DNA from 3 places in the Propionispora vibrioides genome. Region 1 is predicted to be linked to each of the others. Evidence: riboswitches for the same ligand, from Rfam matches in the RefSeq annotation. Region 1 holds a riboswitch; each other region holds the start of a gene.

Region 1 (4,582 bases):
CGAAGCGGCTGTGGCGCTGGCTTCGGACAGCTTCTGTATTTCCTGGGCCACCACAGCGAAGCCCCGGCCGTGCTCGCCGGCCCGGGCCGCCTCAATGGCGGCGTTCAAGGACAGGAGATTGGTTTGCGTGGATATTCCCTGAATGGCGCCCAGGAAACTGTCAATCTCCCGCGCCATTTTGGTTAGATTCCGGATACAGGCTTCAATTCTGGTCGAGGACTGCTGAATGGCTGTCATCGCGTCCGCGGCCTCCAGCACTGCCTGACAACCTTGCTCGGCGATATGCCTGGTTTTAATGCTATCCTGATGAATACCGCCGGCCACCTGCGTAATGGTTTGCGCCGTCTGGACCACCTGATCGATTTCCTGTTTGGCCTGGGAGGCTCCGTTCAGGAGACTGGCGGCCAGCTTCTGCGTGCCGGCAGTCTCCTGATGAATCTTGCCGCCCAGCGTATCGGCATTGACAATGGCTTTGTTAACCTGTTTTACGGCGGCCATCACCTGGCTGGACGCCACCTGCGACTCCTGAGTAAAGCTGCGGATCATTTCCGCCATGGCCTGAATATGCCCGGCCAGCGGCTGCAGCTCCTTCGGATACTCCTCCGGCTTCAATTCACCTGCTATATTCCCGGCTGCATATTGACTCGTCTGTTCGGCCAATTGCTGTAACCCTTTGCTGCTAAACCACCGCATCGTCGCCGCCTCCTCAAAAAAATAGAGCCACTTCTCCCCTTAGAGAAATGGCTCCTTTGCCAAAATTTATATTCTAAATTCTAGCGAAATGTTCTCTTTTTGTCAATGAAAAACCAAGAAACAATGCTATTTAGCTGCTTGCAGGGCCTGTTCCAGATCGGCAATAATATCCGCTGCATCTTCAATACCGACCGAGAGACGTATCATGTCGTCCGGTGCGCCGGCCGCTGCCCGCTGTTCCGAAGTCAACTGCGAATGGGTAGTGCTGGCCGGGTGGATAACCAGCGACTTGGCATCGCCCACATTGGCCAGAATAGAGAAAAGCTTGAGCGAGTCAATGAACTTCTTACCCGCTTCCAGGCCGCCCTTAATGCCAAAGGTTAAGATAGCACCGGCCCCTTTCGCCAGGTACTCCTTAGCCAGTTCATGATCCGGATGACTGGCAAGGCCCGGATAGCTTACCCACGATACCTGCTCATGGCTTTCCAGGAATTCAGCTACTGCCAAGGCATTCTGGCTATGCCGTTCCATTCTGAGATGCAGCGTTTCCAGGCCCTGCAAAAACAGGAAGCTGTTGAACGGGCTTAGGGCAGCGCCTAAATCGCGCAACACCTGGATGCGCAGGCGGGTAATGAATGCCGCTTCGCCTAACGCTTCGGTATAGCTCAGGCCGTGATAGCTGGGATCGGCATCGCTAAGCAGCGGGAACTTGCCGTTGTCCCAGTTGAACTTACCGCCGTCAATCACGATACCGCCCATCGAACTGCCATGACCGCCAATAAACTTGGTAGCCGAGTGAATAACAATATCGGCGCCGAATTCAATCGGCCGTGACAGGTAAGGCGTGGCAAAGGTACTGTCAATAATCAAGGGAATACCATTTTCATGGGCAATAGCCGCTACGGCTTTAAAATTAAACACGTCAATTTTAGGGTTGCCGATGGTTTCACCATAAATAGCCTTGGTTTTCGGCGTTATGGCCTTACGGAAGTTTTCCGGATCGCTGGGATCGACTAAGATTACCTTAATACCCAAACGAGGCAGGGTGTAGGTAAACATATTGTAGGTACCGCCGTACAGCGTTGACGAGCTGATAATTTCATCACCGGCCTGGGCAATGTTGAAAATAGCCGCGCTGATAGCAGCATGACCGGAAGCAAAGGCCAGGGCGCCAACGCCGCCTTCCAAGGCCGCTACCCGTTTTTCAAATACGTCAGTGGTAGGATTCATGATACGGGTATAAATATTGCCCGCTTCCTTTAGACCGAATAGATTGGCGCCATGTTCGCTGTCGCGAAAATTATAGGATGTGGTTTGATAAATCGGAACTGCTCGGGAACCTGTGGTTGGGTCGGGTTCTTGTCCGCCGTGGACAGCCACTGAGTCAAATTTCAAGTTTTCCGGTAATGCCATAATATGTACCCCTCTCTATTCGCTATATTGTTGTGATAATAAAAAAGCCAAGGAAAGCACTCGAGGTGTTTCCTTAGCCTTCAGTCTTTCTGATCAGCTTATTCACTATCTTCTTTTGTTATAAAATACCATGAAGCCCTCAGCAAGTCAAGCCTTTTTTTACCAGTCTTTGCCCGGTCTCGGCCAGTCCCCGCCGCCTGTAATATTTTATCGGTTTATCGTTATATTCCGTCACCATAAATCCCTTCAACACCGGTAAACCGCTGTTTTTCGGTCCGGTCAAGCTGGGTGACCTTGCCGTCCTTGATCACAATGACCACCTGGCCAAATTTCAGTCCGTCCACAGCCTCTGCGATCCGTTTGCGCAAAGCCTGCGATTTAGCCTGATTGGCCGCCTCCTGTGAAACTGCTTCCTTTTTTGCAGGCATAAATCCTCGCCGCCTCCCCCCGCTGCTAACTATATCTTTTCCATTGCCTTTATCGTATCAGCATAATCTAATTTTCTCGACCCGCTCAATCTGGATAATACGGGAGTCCTGGACGATTAAGGTAACTGAACCGTGCAATGTGCTATTAATAACCTTTTCAATTTGGTCCATAACCGCCTGGGGCACAACTTCCTGCTGCACCGCACTTACGTTCTTTTTTGTATTTGCCATGCTCACACCTCTATAAGCAGTTTGTATCGGCCGGGTTGAAACTAAGAAAACCCTTTCCAAGGAAAGGGTTTGGGGTCATACTTTCCTCTCATCGCCAGGATTAATTATCCTGCTGGAATTAGCACCACTGCATTGCTGCCGGTTGCCGGGTTTCTTCGGGCCAGTCCCTCGACCTCTCTGGATAAGAGCTACTTTATCAACTTATATGAAATAGTATCATAGGGTAATAACAGTGTCAATAACTATTTACCGCCAAGCAAGCAGACCAGTTTTCTGTCTCAGCGCACGCTGAGCTGCTTACAGGTAGTATATGTCCGGTAAGTTTGGATCATGCCATTCCCGGTAGCCGTTCTTAAATAAAGGGAAAAACAGAACCCTCTGCGAGAGCCGGCCACCGGTATAGAAATAAGGCTGGAGTTTGCGCCATCGCAGTGCAAACTCCAGCCTTCGTCATGTCCGATCAGCCGAGCCTACTATTATTCTTCAAATAAACTTGTCGACAGATACCGTTCACCGGTATCCGGCAAGAGCACTACAATGGTCTTTCCTTTATTCTCCGGACGCAAGGCCAGTTGGGTTGCTGCATAGGCTGCCGCACCGCTGGAAATACCGACAAGCAGGCCTTCGGTTCTGGCCAGTTCCCGGCCGGTGGCGAAAGCATCCTCATTGCTTACCGGAATAATTTCATCAATGACGTCTTTATTGAACACGTCCGGCACGAACCCGGCGCCGATACCCTGGATTTTATGGGGACCCGGTTTGCCGCCCGACAAAACAGGCGAATCCTTCGGTTCAACCGCTACAATTTTAATGTTAGGATTTTTTTGTTTCAAAACTTCGCCAACACCGGTAATGGTACCGCCCGTGCCTACGCCGCCGACAAAAATATCAACCTTGCCGTCGGTATCGCGCCAAATTTCTTCAGCCGTAGTCTTGCGGTGAATAGCCGGATTGGCCGGATTTTTAAACTGCTGGGGAATAAAGGCCTTCGGGTTTTCCGCCACAATTTCTTCGGCCTTTTTAATAGCCCCTTTCATGCCTTCCGCACCCGGCGTCAAAACAAGTTCGGCTCCCAACGCCTTAAGTAATTTTCTTCTTTCAATACTCATGGTTTCCGGCATGGTCAGCACCAATTTATAGCCCTTGGCTGCTGCGACAAAAGCCAGCCCTACACCGGTATTGCCGCTGGTGGGCTCAACAATCAAAGTATCTTTGTCAAGCAGGCCTTTTTCTTCCGCATCGGCGATCATGGCATAGCCGATCCGGTCTTTAACGCTGCCTAAAGGATTAAAATATTCCAATTTAGCAATAACAGCTGCCTCATACCCTTTGTTCTTACGATAGTTGCCAAATTCCAGTAGAGGAGTGTTACCTATTAATTCGGTCAAATTCTTAACAATACGTGACATAGTAAATACCCCCGTTTATATTTTAAATTTACATGATAATGTATCAAGCCCAGGTTATAGTTATGCACGAACAAATACGACCTATACCAAATTTTCAGTTTGATCCGGCGTATAAACTGCTGTTGGTATGGTCAGGAAACGCCACATAAACAAAAAAGGCCAAAGAAGCTGCAGCAAGCATCTCCTTTGGCCTTCAGTTTTTCTGATCAGCCTACCATCCAAACCAACTTGTTACTTACATGATAGTACCAATGACAGGCAATGTCAAGATTTTTTTGCCATTAGGTAACCACTGATTAATTCACCCTGCGCGTCCTGACGGATCTTTTTCCGCCTGGCTGCGGCAGCAAAACCTTGCAATAGGGGCCGCTATTCCTGCGGTTTTACTTCCTTGCCAGTCGAAAAAAT
Region 2 (4,582 bases), on a different contig from region 1:
GGCAACTTCGGTCAGCGCTTTTACTTTTTTGGAGTAGATGCCCATCGGTTCAATATGTACGCCGGCAATATTGCTTAATTGCAAATTATGCTCTGCGGCAAATTTGTTCAGATAAGGCGTATGTTGAAAGAAATTGGCGTCCAGTTCTTTCTCGGCAACGGCAATGTTCGGACGGACATAGTCGTTCATTTCCACAATTTGAAGGTCGATGCCTTCTTTTGCCAGTATGGGTTTAACCACCTGCAGAATTTCAGCATGCGGTACGGGGGTAGCTGCTACCTTTAACACCGTTTTGGCAGCAGTGGCATTGGGTTCTTTTTTATCATTACTGCCGCAGCCAGCGAAAAGAACCGTCAATGCTAATAGGGAAACCATGAGTAAAACCAGTTTTTTCATAATGAATCCTCCTAAAAAATAATAGATATATGGTCTTGCTTGGAAAACGAATAGCACTTACCTTTTGTTTACTCTGCGGGCCAGATAGTCACCGCAGGATTGAACGATTTGGACCTGAGCAATTAGAATGGCTACCGTGGCCAGCATAATATCGGCGCGGAACCGCTGATAACCATAGCGGATTGCCAAATCGCCCAGACCGCCGCCGCCGATCGCACCGGCCATGGCCGAGTAACCGATCAAGTTGATGATGGTTAAGGTGATCCCTAATATAATAGAAGGAAGCGATTCCGGTATCAATACTTTGCGGATGATTTCAAATGGAGAGGCTCCCATGGCCTGCGCGGCTTCAACCACCCCGTAATCAACCTCTTTCAGAGCCGACTCCACAACCCGGCCGACAAAGGGAATGGCCGCCAGACTTAATGGAACGATAGCTGCATTGGTGCCGATAGAGGTGCCTGTTAATAAGCGGGTTAAGGGAATGATGGCCACCATTAAAATGATAAAGGGAGTAGAACGGGCTGCGTTTACAATACTGCCTAAAACACGGTTGATGTACAGACTTTCCAGGATGCCTCGCTTATCGGTAACAACCAGGATAACACCAAGCGGTATACCGAGCAGGGTGGAAATCAATGTGGAAACAGCAACCATATAGGTTGTGTCAAGCAGGGCTTCAAACAGCAGCATAAGCATGTCTTGGGACATAGCCGATCACCTCGCTTCCCACTTCGTGTGCCTTGGTATATTCAAGCGCCCTATGGATAGCATCCTGGTTGCCTGATAATTCAACAATTAATGTACCGAAGGAGACATTTCTGATATGATCCATATTTCCGTAAAGAATGCTTACATCGATATCAAAGCGCCGGATCATCCCGGCAATGATTGGCTCGCCGGCAGCATCGCCAATAAACGAAAGACGCAGCAACAGTTTACTGTCGGGAAGCGGTGTCCGCGAAAGGGGCATATCTTTAAAATGATCCGGCAAATCGTGATTCATGATGGTGCCGATAAATTCCTGGGTAATGGCTGCCTGGGGCTGGGTAAAGATATCCAAAATAGGTCCTTGCTCGATAATCAAACCATTTTCCATAACTGCCACCTGGTCGCAGATTTCTTTGATAACATGCATTTCGTGGGTTATGAGGACGATGGTTAATTTAAGCTCCCGGTTAATGTCCTTTAATAATTCCAAAATGGACTTGGTAGTTTGCGGGTCAAGGGCCGAAGTGGCCTCGTCGCAAAGTAATACCTTGGGGCGGTTGGCCAAAGCCCGGGCGATACCTACCCGTTGTTTTTGACCGCCGCTTAACTGTGAAGGGTATTGATCGCGTTTGTCCGATAACCCGACCAATTTTAAGAGACGGACTACCGTATCCTCAATATCCTGTTTGGCGTAGCCGGCCAATTCAAGGGGGAAAGCGATGTTGTCAAAAACCGTGCGGGAGGAGAGTAAATTAAAATGCTGAAAAATCATGCCGATTTTTTTTCGTGATTCCCTGAGTTCGTTTTCCGTTAGCTTTGTGATGTCCTGACCGTCGACGATCACTGTTCCGGCCGTAGGCTGCTCTAGACGGTTGATGCAGCGGATCAGCGTACTTTTGCCGGCGCCGCTTTTACCGATTACTCCGAAAATTTCACCAGCCTTGACTTCCAGGTTAATGCCTCGTAAAGCATGAATTTGGCCGGACTGACTGTGGTATACTTTTTCAATCCCGTTTAAACTAATCAATGGGGCTCCTTCCTTTCGCGCAAATAAAAAGATCTCTTCGCAGCGAAGAGACCAGCACATACTCTTGGGCTTCTCTCATCTGCCAGGATAAAATCCTGTAGGAATTGGCACCGTTCCTTCCGGATGGTTGCCGCGGCTTCATTGGGCCAGTCCCTCAGCCAACTCTAGATGATAAATAATATCATTCATTTTTTAAATCCTATCATGGTTTTTTGTATGTGTCAAGAAGATTGTTTGGATAATATCTTTCTTAAACGGACATTTTAATAAAGTTTTCACAGAGTAAAGAAAAAAAGGAATAAAGAAGGAAATCTATTTAGCTGCACGAATATATAATATATTGATATACAGTATGGAAAAATAAGGAGTGACACTAGCCATGCCGGTGAATCCTAAACTAAAGGATCCGTTGATTGATCAACTGTTTCAGGCTATTTTACTGTTGCAGGATGAAGAGGAGTGTTATCAGTTTTTTGAAGATGTTTCCACCATTGGGGAACTTAAGTCTCTAGCGCAGCGCTTGGAGGTTGCCCGGATGTTGCAGTTGGGGTCGACCTATGATGATATTGTGGCAAGAACAGGCGCCAGTACGGCAACCATCAGCCGCGTGAAACGCTGCCTGAATTACGGCGCCGACGGATATGGCATTGTTCTTTCGCGGCTTGACGAAAAGGGAAAAGAGTAAGTTTTTATTGAATTTATGTTGAAACGGAGTGTAACCATTTAATGAAGACAAATGAATTTGTACCGCAAATTCCTTACGGCACCAGAGATTTTTTGCCGCGGGAAGCAAAATATAAACGGATTGTGGAAGGTTCGCTGGCCGGATTATTTGCCAAGTGGGGCTATGATGAGGTGGTCACACCCACTTTTGAATATCTGGAAACTTTGTCTGCCGGCAGTGACGAGCAGATGACGCAGAATATGTTCAAGTTTTTTGATAAAAAGAATCACATTCTGGCGCTACGCCCGGATATGACTACTCCCATTGCCAGGGTGGCATCTACCCGGCTTAAAGAAAACAGTTTGCCGCTCCGCTTATTCTATTTAACCAATGTATTTCGCTATGAGCAGGCGCAGGCCGGACGGCAATGTGAATTCTATCAGGCCGGAGTAGAACTGCTGGGCGTTCCGGGACCGGCGGCCGACGCAGAAATTATTGCTTTGGCTGTACAGGCAATGAAGGATCCCGGTTTGCAAACCTTTCAGGTTAATATTGGCCAGGTGGAATTTATCAACGGAATCATGGAAGAAAGCCGCCTGACCGCCGAACAGCGCCAAAAGGTCAAGCAATGTATGGTAAATCGTAATGTGGTCGGCCTGGGAGAAATTCTGACGGCCAGCGGACTAAGCTCTGACGTTCAGGCTTTGCTGCGGCAGATTCCGCTGTTGTACGGCAAAGAAGAATTGCTGGACCAAGCCTACGCGATGGTTAAGAATCCGGTCAGCCGGGCCGCTCTAGACAACCTGTCCGATATTTACTGCCTGCTGAAAGGGTACGGTGTGGAGCAGTATGTCAATTTTGATTTAGGGATCATCCGGGATTTTGAATACTATACCGGCATGGTATTTGAAGGCTATACGCCCGGACTGGGATTTCCGCTATGCGGTGGCGGACGCTACGATAATATGGTGTCTTCCTTCGGTGTTGACTGCCCATCCACCGGCTTTGCCTTAGGAATAGAGCGGGTATTGCTGGCATTGGAACGGCAGGGTATTTCACTGGACGCTGATTTTCGTGAGTGGTATGTGGGCTGGGAAACCGGCAAACTGACGGAGGCTATTCAAAAGGCTTCTGAATTAAGAATGCAGGGGCAGTCCGTCGAACTGGCCCTATTCCCGCAGTCACGTCAGGAAGCTGCTGCCAGCCAAAAAGCTAAAAGCTGTAAAGAACTTATCTATATTTAGCCTAAGGGAGCAGACTGTCATGTTTTCACGGGTGAAACAAGTGATTTCGGCTCTTACCGCCAGCATAAACAGACATGAGGAAGAATTTGCAAACCGTTATTTGCGACCCGGTGAGCAGGAATTATTTTGGGGCATGAGCATGGCCGAACAGCGGCATGCACTGAATGTAACCTATACGGCGCTTAGTTTTTCCGGCCGGCTGGCGATTGACATACACCGGTTGATTCGCTGCGCTTTGCTGCACGATGTGGGGAAGCGGCGTGGTGATATCAATACAGCCGGTAAAATTATGGCGGTGCTGGCTCATGCCTGTGCTCCCGCCTGGGCTGAAGCCTGGGGCAGGCAAGGACGAGGAACGTTTCCTGCCAATTTGCGGCATGCCTTTTATATCTATTTTAATCATGCCGAGCGGGGAGCTGCGTTACTGAGTCAGGTCGGGACCGAGCCCGAAATTATCGAAATCATAAGGCGACATCATAAAGCTCCGGCCAAGGATGATCCACCGGAGCTTTGTCTTCTCCGAAAGGCCGATAATATGAA
Region 3 (4,582 bases), on a different contig from region 1:
GGATTTATTGCGGCGATTGAAGAGCGGGCGCCGCAAATCATGGTGGAATACCGTGAAAAATTGCTGAACCGGATGAGGGATACCCTGGCAACGCTGAATGTGGGGTTGGACGAGGCCCGTATTTTGCAAGAGGTAGCTCTGGTTGCGGAACGGATTAATTTTACTGAGGAACTGGTTCGGTTAAAAAGCCATTTGTCCCAGTTTCAACAGACCTTGCTCGTTGAGGAGCCCGTGGGCAGAAAACTTGATTTTATTGTGCAGGAGATCAACCGGGAAACCAACACCATTGCTTCTAAAGCGAATGATTACTGTGTTGCCAATATCGTGGTGGATGTAAAGAGCGAAATCGAGAAGATTCGGGAACAAATACAAAATATAGAGTAAAACTTTATTACAAATAATTTTAGGAGGATTTAAACTTATGGAAATTAAACTTATTAATATTGGCTTCGGTAATATCGTGTCTGCTAACCGGATTGTGTCCATTGTAAGCCCCGAGTCGGCTCCTATCAAACGTATCATCCAGGAAGCACGTGACAGGGGTATGCTGATTGACGCTACTTACGGACGCCGTACCCGGGCGGTTATCATTGCGGACAGCGACCATGTTATTTTGTCGGCGGTTCAGCCGGAAACGGTAGCCCACCGTCTGGCCAGCAAAGATACCAGCGACGAAAGTGCAGAATAGATATACGTTGAAAGGAGCTTTTTTATGACGCAGCAAGGAATCTTAATTGTTTTATCCGGTCCGTCCGGAGCGGGTAAAGGGACAATTTGCAAAGAGTTGTTGCGTAGCTATCCCAATTTGCATTATTCCGTATCGGCGACGACGAGAGCGGCACGCGCAGGAGAAGTCCACGGTACAAACTACTGGTTTGTTTCACAGGAAGAGTTTCAGGAAATGATAGCGAAGGATGATTTGCTGGAATGGGCCAACGTATATGGCAATTGTTACGGAACGCCCCGCCAATATGTTATGGAACTTTTAAACGACGGTAAGGATGTTATTTTGGAGATTGATACGCAGGGCGCTATGCAGATAAAAAATAAATTTCCGGAAGGAGTTTTTATTTACATCATACCTCCTTCCCTGAATGAATTGGCCAACCGTATTTATAAACGGGGGACCGATAGCCTGGAGTCGATAAAAACCAGGCTCAGTTGCGCCACATTTGAGATTGACTGTGCGCAGCACTATAACTATGTGGTAGTAAATGATTTGGTAGAAGAAGCTGTTCGCAAGATTTCCGCCATTATCACGGCGGAAAAGTGCAATGCAAAGCGCAATACACTGTTGGTTAACGACGTGTGTTGCTGTAAAACAGCTGAATCGTAAATATACTAACGGAGGGAAAACCTGATGATTCATCCTTCACTTGATGTTTTGGTAGGTAAAGTGGATAGTAAATACACTCTGGTGGTGCTGGCGGCTAAACGGGCCCGTGAAATTATGGACGGCGAAGACGCTTTAGTTGACAGCAAATCCAACAAACAAGTGACCATTGCTCTGGAAGAAGTCGCAAGTGACAAGATTTCCTATGAGAGAACAAAAACAGGCATAAAATAGGAGGCACTCCATGATTGACGGGAAAAACATAGTAGTGGGAGTGAGCGGAGGTATAGCCGCCTATAAAGCCGTTGAATTGGTAAGCCGTTTGAAAAAGGCCGGTGCCACCGTCTATGTGATCATGACAAAAGCGGCCACTGAGTTTGTGACTCCCTTAACCTTCCGGGAATTGAGCGGCAACCCTGTGGCTGTTGATCTATGGAGTGAAGTCAAGCACTGGAATGTAGAACACATTGCGTTAGCCAGCACGGCTGATTTATTTGTAGTGGCGCCCGCCACGGCGAACATCATCGGCAAGGTAGCCAATGGGATTGCGGATGATATGCTTTCTACCACCATTATGGCTACGCAAGCGCCGGTGATCATGGCACCTGCTATGAACACCAATATGTACAACAATCCTTTGGTTCAGCAAAATATAGCCAAGCTTACGGCTTTGGGCTATTCCTTTATCGAACCGGCCAGCGGCATGCTGGCCTGCGGCGTAGAAGGCCAGGGCAGGCTGCCTGAGCCGGCCTGTATTGTCGATTATATTGTTGATTTTATGAAAAAGCAGCTTGCCAACCCGGCAAATCCGGTTGAAAAAAATGATTTGGTCGGGAGAAAGGTCATCGTTACGGCAGGAGGAACCAGAGAACCCTTAGATCCTGTACGCTATATCGGTAATCGCTCCAGCGGTAAAATGGGATATGCTCTGGCCGAAGCGGCAAAAGCACGGGGCGCGCAAGTGACATTGATATCCGGTCCCACTAAATTGAAGCCGCCTGAGGGTGTAGCCTATGTGCCTGTGGAGACGGCGGCAGAAATGCGTCAGGCTGTTTTGGCTGAGTACCAGGTGGCGGATATTGTTATTAAAGCGGCGGCTGTAGCTGATTATAAACCTCAGCAGGTGGCGCTGCAAAAGATAAAAAAAGCCGGCGATACGCTTACTTTAGTCCTGGAAAAAAATCCTGATATTTTATTGGAACTGGGACAACGTAAAAACCAGCAGATTCTGATCGGTTTTGCTGCTGAGACGGAGTCGCTGCTAGAGCATGCCGGCGACAAACTTATGAGAAAGAATCTGGATATGATTGTTGCCAACGATGTTACCCAGGCCGGCGCAGGCTTTAATGCAGACACGAATATCGTGAAGCTTTTGTACCGGGACGGACGGATTGAGGAAATCGCTCAAATGACGAAACGGGAGTTGGCCGATGTCATTTTCGATAAAATTCAGCAAATAGTAAAAAAATAGTTGCTTTTTCTATTTTTCTATTTTAAAATTATTTTGTTGAAAATACATATGATTTACTCATCAAGAGCAGGTTGAGGGACTGGCCCGATGAAACTGCGGCAACCGTTAGCTAGACTAAAAAGGTGCCAAATCCTGTGTTTTACACAAGATGGGAGTGACGTAGCTACTCTCCCGTTTTGGAGAGTTTTTTTATTGGTTTGTTATAAGGAGGTATTAGCATGGGAAAGCGTGTATTGTTTACGTCAGAGTCGGTAACGGAAGGACATCCGGATAAGATTGCCGATCAGATTTCCGACAGTATTCTGGATGCGATTATTGCCCAGGACCCGACGGCGAGAGTTGCCTGTGAAACGCTGGTTACTACCGGGCAGGTCCATGTGGCCGGTGAAATTACAACCAAATGTTATGTGGAGATTCCTAAGATTGTCCGCGAAGCAATTAAAGATATTGGTTATACCCGTGCCAAATTTGGGTTTGACGGAGATACCTGCGGTGTATCCATATCCATCGACGAACAGTCGCCGGACATAGCTTTAGGTGTAGATAAGGCGCTGGAGGCAAAGAAAGGTGAAATGGACAATATTGATGCCATTGGTGCCGGCGATCAGGGCATGATGTTTGGTTATGCAACCAACGAAACGGAAGAATATATGCCTCTTCCGATTTCCTTAGCTCATAAACTGGCCAAAAGGTTAACCGACATCCGTAAGAGCGGGGAAGTCGATTATCTGCGTCCTGATGGGAAAACCCAGGTTACTGTGGAATATGAAGATGGTAAGCCGGTGCGGGTGGACACTATCGTTATTTCTACACAACATGGCCCGGAAGTGGATGGCGCCACGATTGAACGGGATGTTTTGGAAAAGGTTATTAGACCAATCGTTCCCGATCATCTGCTGGATGGGGAAACAAAATATTATATCAATCCGACAGGCCGTTTCGTGGTAGGCGGACCCCAGGGTGACGCCGGTTTAACCGGACGGAAGATCATCGTTGATACTTACGGCGGGATGGCCCGTCATGGCGGCGGCGCTTTTTCCGGTAAGGACCCCACGAAGGTAGACCGTTCCGCGGCGTATGCAGCCCGCTATGTAGCCAAAAATGTGGTGGCAGCCGGTTTGGCCGATAAGTGCGAAATTCAATTGGCTTATGCTATTGGTATTGCCCATCCGGTCTCTATTATGGTGGAAACCTTCGGCACGGCTAAGATCGATGAGACTGTTATTGTCAAATTGATTGAAAAACACTTTGACCTTCGTCCGGCAGGAATTATTAATACCCTGGATTTACGCCGGCCAATTTATCGCCAAACGGCGGCTTACGGTCATTTTGGCCGTACCGATGTTGACTTACCCTGGGAACGGACGGATAAGGCAGCAGTTTTACGCCAGGCTGCTCAGATAACTCAGTAGGTCGGCAACTGTCTGTAAGAATCAGAGTATCACCACGATAGAAAATATGCCTGCTTTAAAATCTCGGAGAGGACTTGGTAAAGTCCTCTCTTTGTATGAAAGGGATACTGATGAATCGCATAGCTCAAGTGTGTGTTAATTTACCTGCCCGCAATATAGATAAAGTTTTTTCCTATGCGATTCCGGAAACGTTGCATTTTCTTGATATCGGCTGGCGGGTGGTAGTGCCTTTCGGGAGCAGAACCTATGAAGGCTTTATTGTCGCTCTGTCAGAGGAAACCTCGTCTGAATATGAAGTAAAACCGATTATTGATGTATTGGACAGCCAAGCTTGGTTTAGTGACAGCATGCTGCAAACAGCCAAGT

The links. Region 1 has a riboswitch for S-adenosylmethionine ahead of BMW43_RS12945 (YezD family protein). Riboswitches for the same ligand answer to the same signal wherever they lie in the genome.
Region 2: it holds a riboswitch for S-adenosylmethionine, as region 1 does, so the genes downstream of both, BMW43_RS07050 (methionine ABC transporter ATP-binding protein) here and BMW43_RS12945 (YezD family protein) in region 1, are expected to answer to the same signal.
Region 3: it holds a riboswitch for S-adenosylmethionine, as region 1 does, so the genes downstream of both, metK (methionine adenosyltransferase) here and BMW43_RS12945 (YezD family protein) in region 1, are expected to answer to the same signal.

What each region holds. Positions count from the first base shown of each region.
Region 1 covers NZ_FODY01000016.1:16,430-21,011, forward strand. Annotated here, with positions in the region: gene BMW43_RS12930 (methyl-accepting chemotaxis protein) at 1-693, opposite strand, end outside; gene BMW43_RS12935 (homocysteine synthase) at 820-2,106, opposite strand; gene BMW43_RS12940 (YezD family protein) at 2,328-2,534, opposite strand; gene BMW43_RS12945 (YezD family protein) at 2,592-2,765, opposite strand; SAM riboswitch class I at 2,851-2,953, opposite strand; gene cysK (cysteine synthase A) at 3,242-4,174, opposite strand.
Region 2 covers NZ_FODY01000006.1:83,507-88,088, reverse strand. Annotated here, with positions in the region: gene BMW43_RS07060 (MetQ/NlpA family ABC transporter substrate-binding protein) at 1-396, opposite strand, end outside; gene BMW43_RS07055 (methionine ABC transporter permease) at 454-1,107, opposite strand; gene BMW43_RS07050 (methionine ABC transporter ATP-binding protein) at 1,076-2,134, opposite strand; SAM riboswitch class I at 2,207-2,309, opposite strand; gene BMW43_RS07045 (YerC/YecD family TrpR-related protein) at 2,514-2,819, shown strand; gene hisZ (ATP phosphoribosyltransferase regulatory subunit) at 2,861-4,042, shown strand; gene BMW43_RS07035 (HDIG domain-containing metalloprotein) at 4,062-4,582, shown strand, end outside.
Region 3 covers NZ_FODY01000001.1:147,065-151,646, reverse strand. Annotated here, with positions in the region: gene BMW43_RS00835 (YicC/YloC family endoribonuclease) at 1-384, shown strand, start outside; gene remA (extracellular matrix/biofilm regulator RemA) at 422-688, shown strand; gene gmk (guanylate kinase) at 713-1,336, shown strand; gene rpoZ (DNA-directed RNA polymerase subunit omega) at 1,361-1,567, shown strand; gene coaBC (bifunctional phosphopantothenoylcysteine decarboxylase/phosphopantothenate--cysteine ligase CoaBC) at 1,578-2,804, shown strand; SAM riboswitch class I at 2,859-2,959, shown strand; gene metK (methionine adenosyltransferase) at 3,023-4,216, shown strand; gene priA (primosomal protein N') at 4,327-4,582, shown strand, end outside.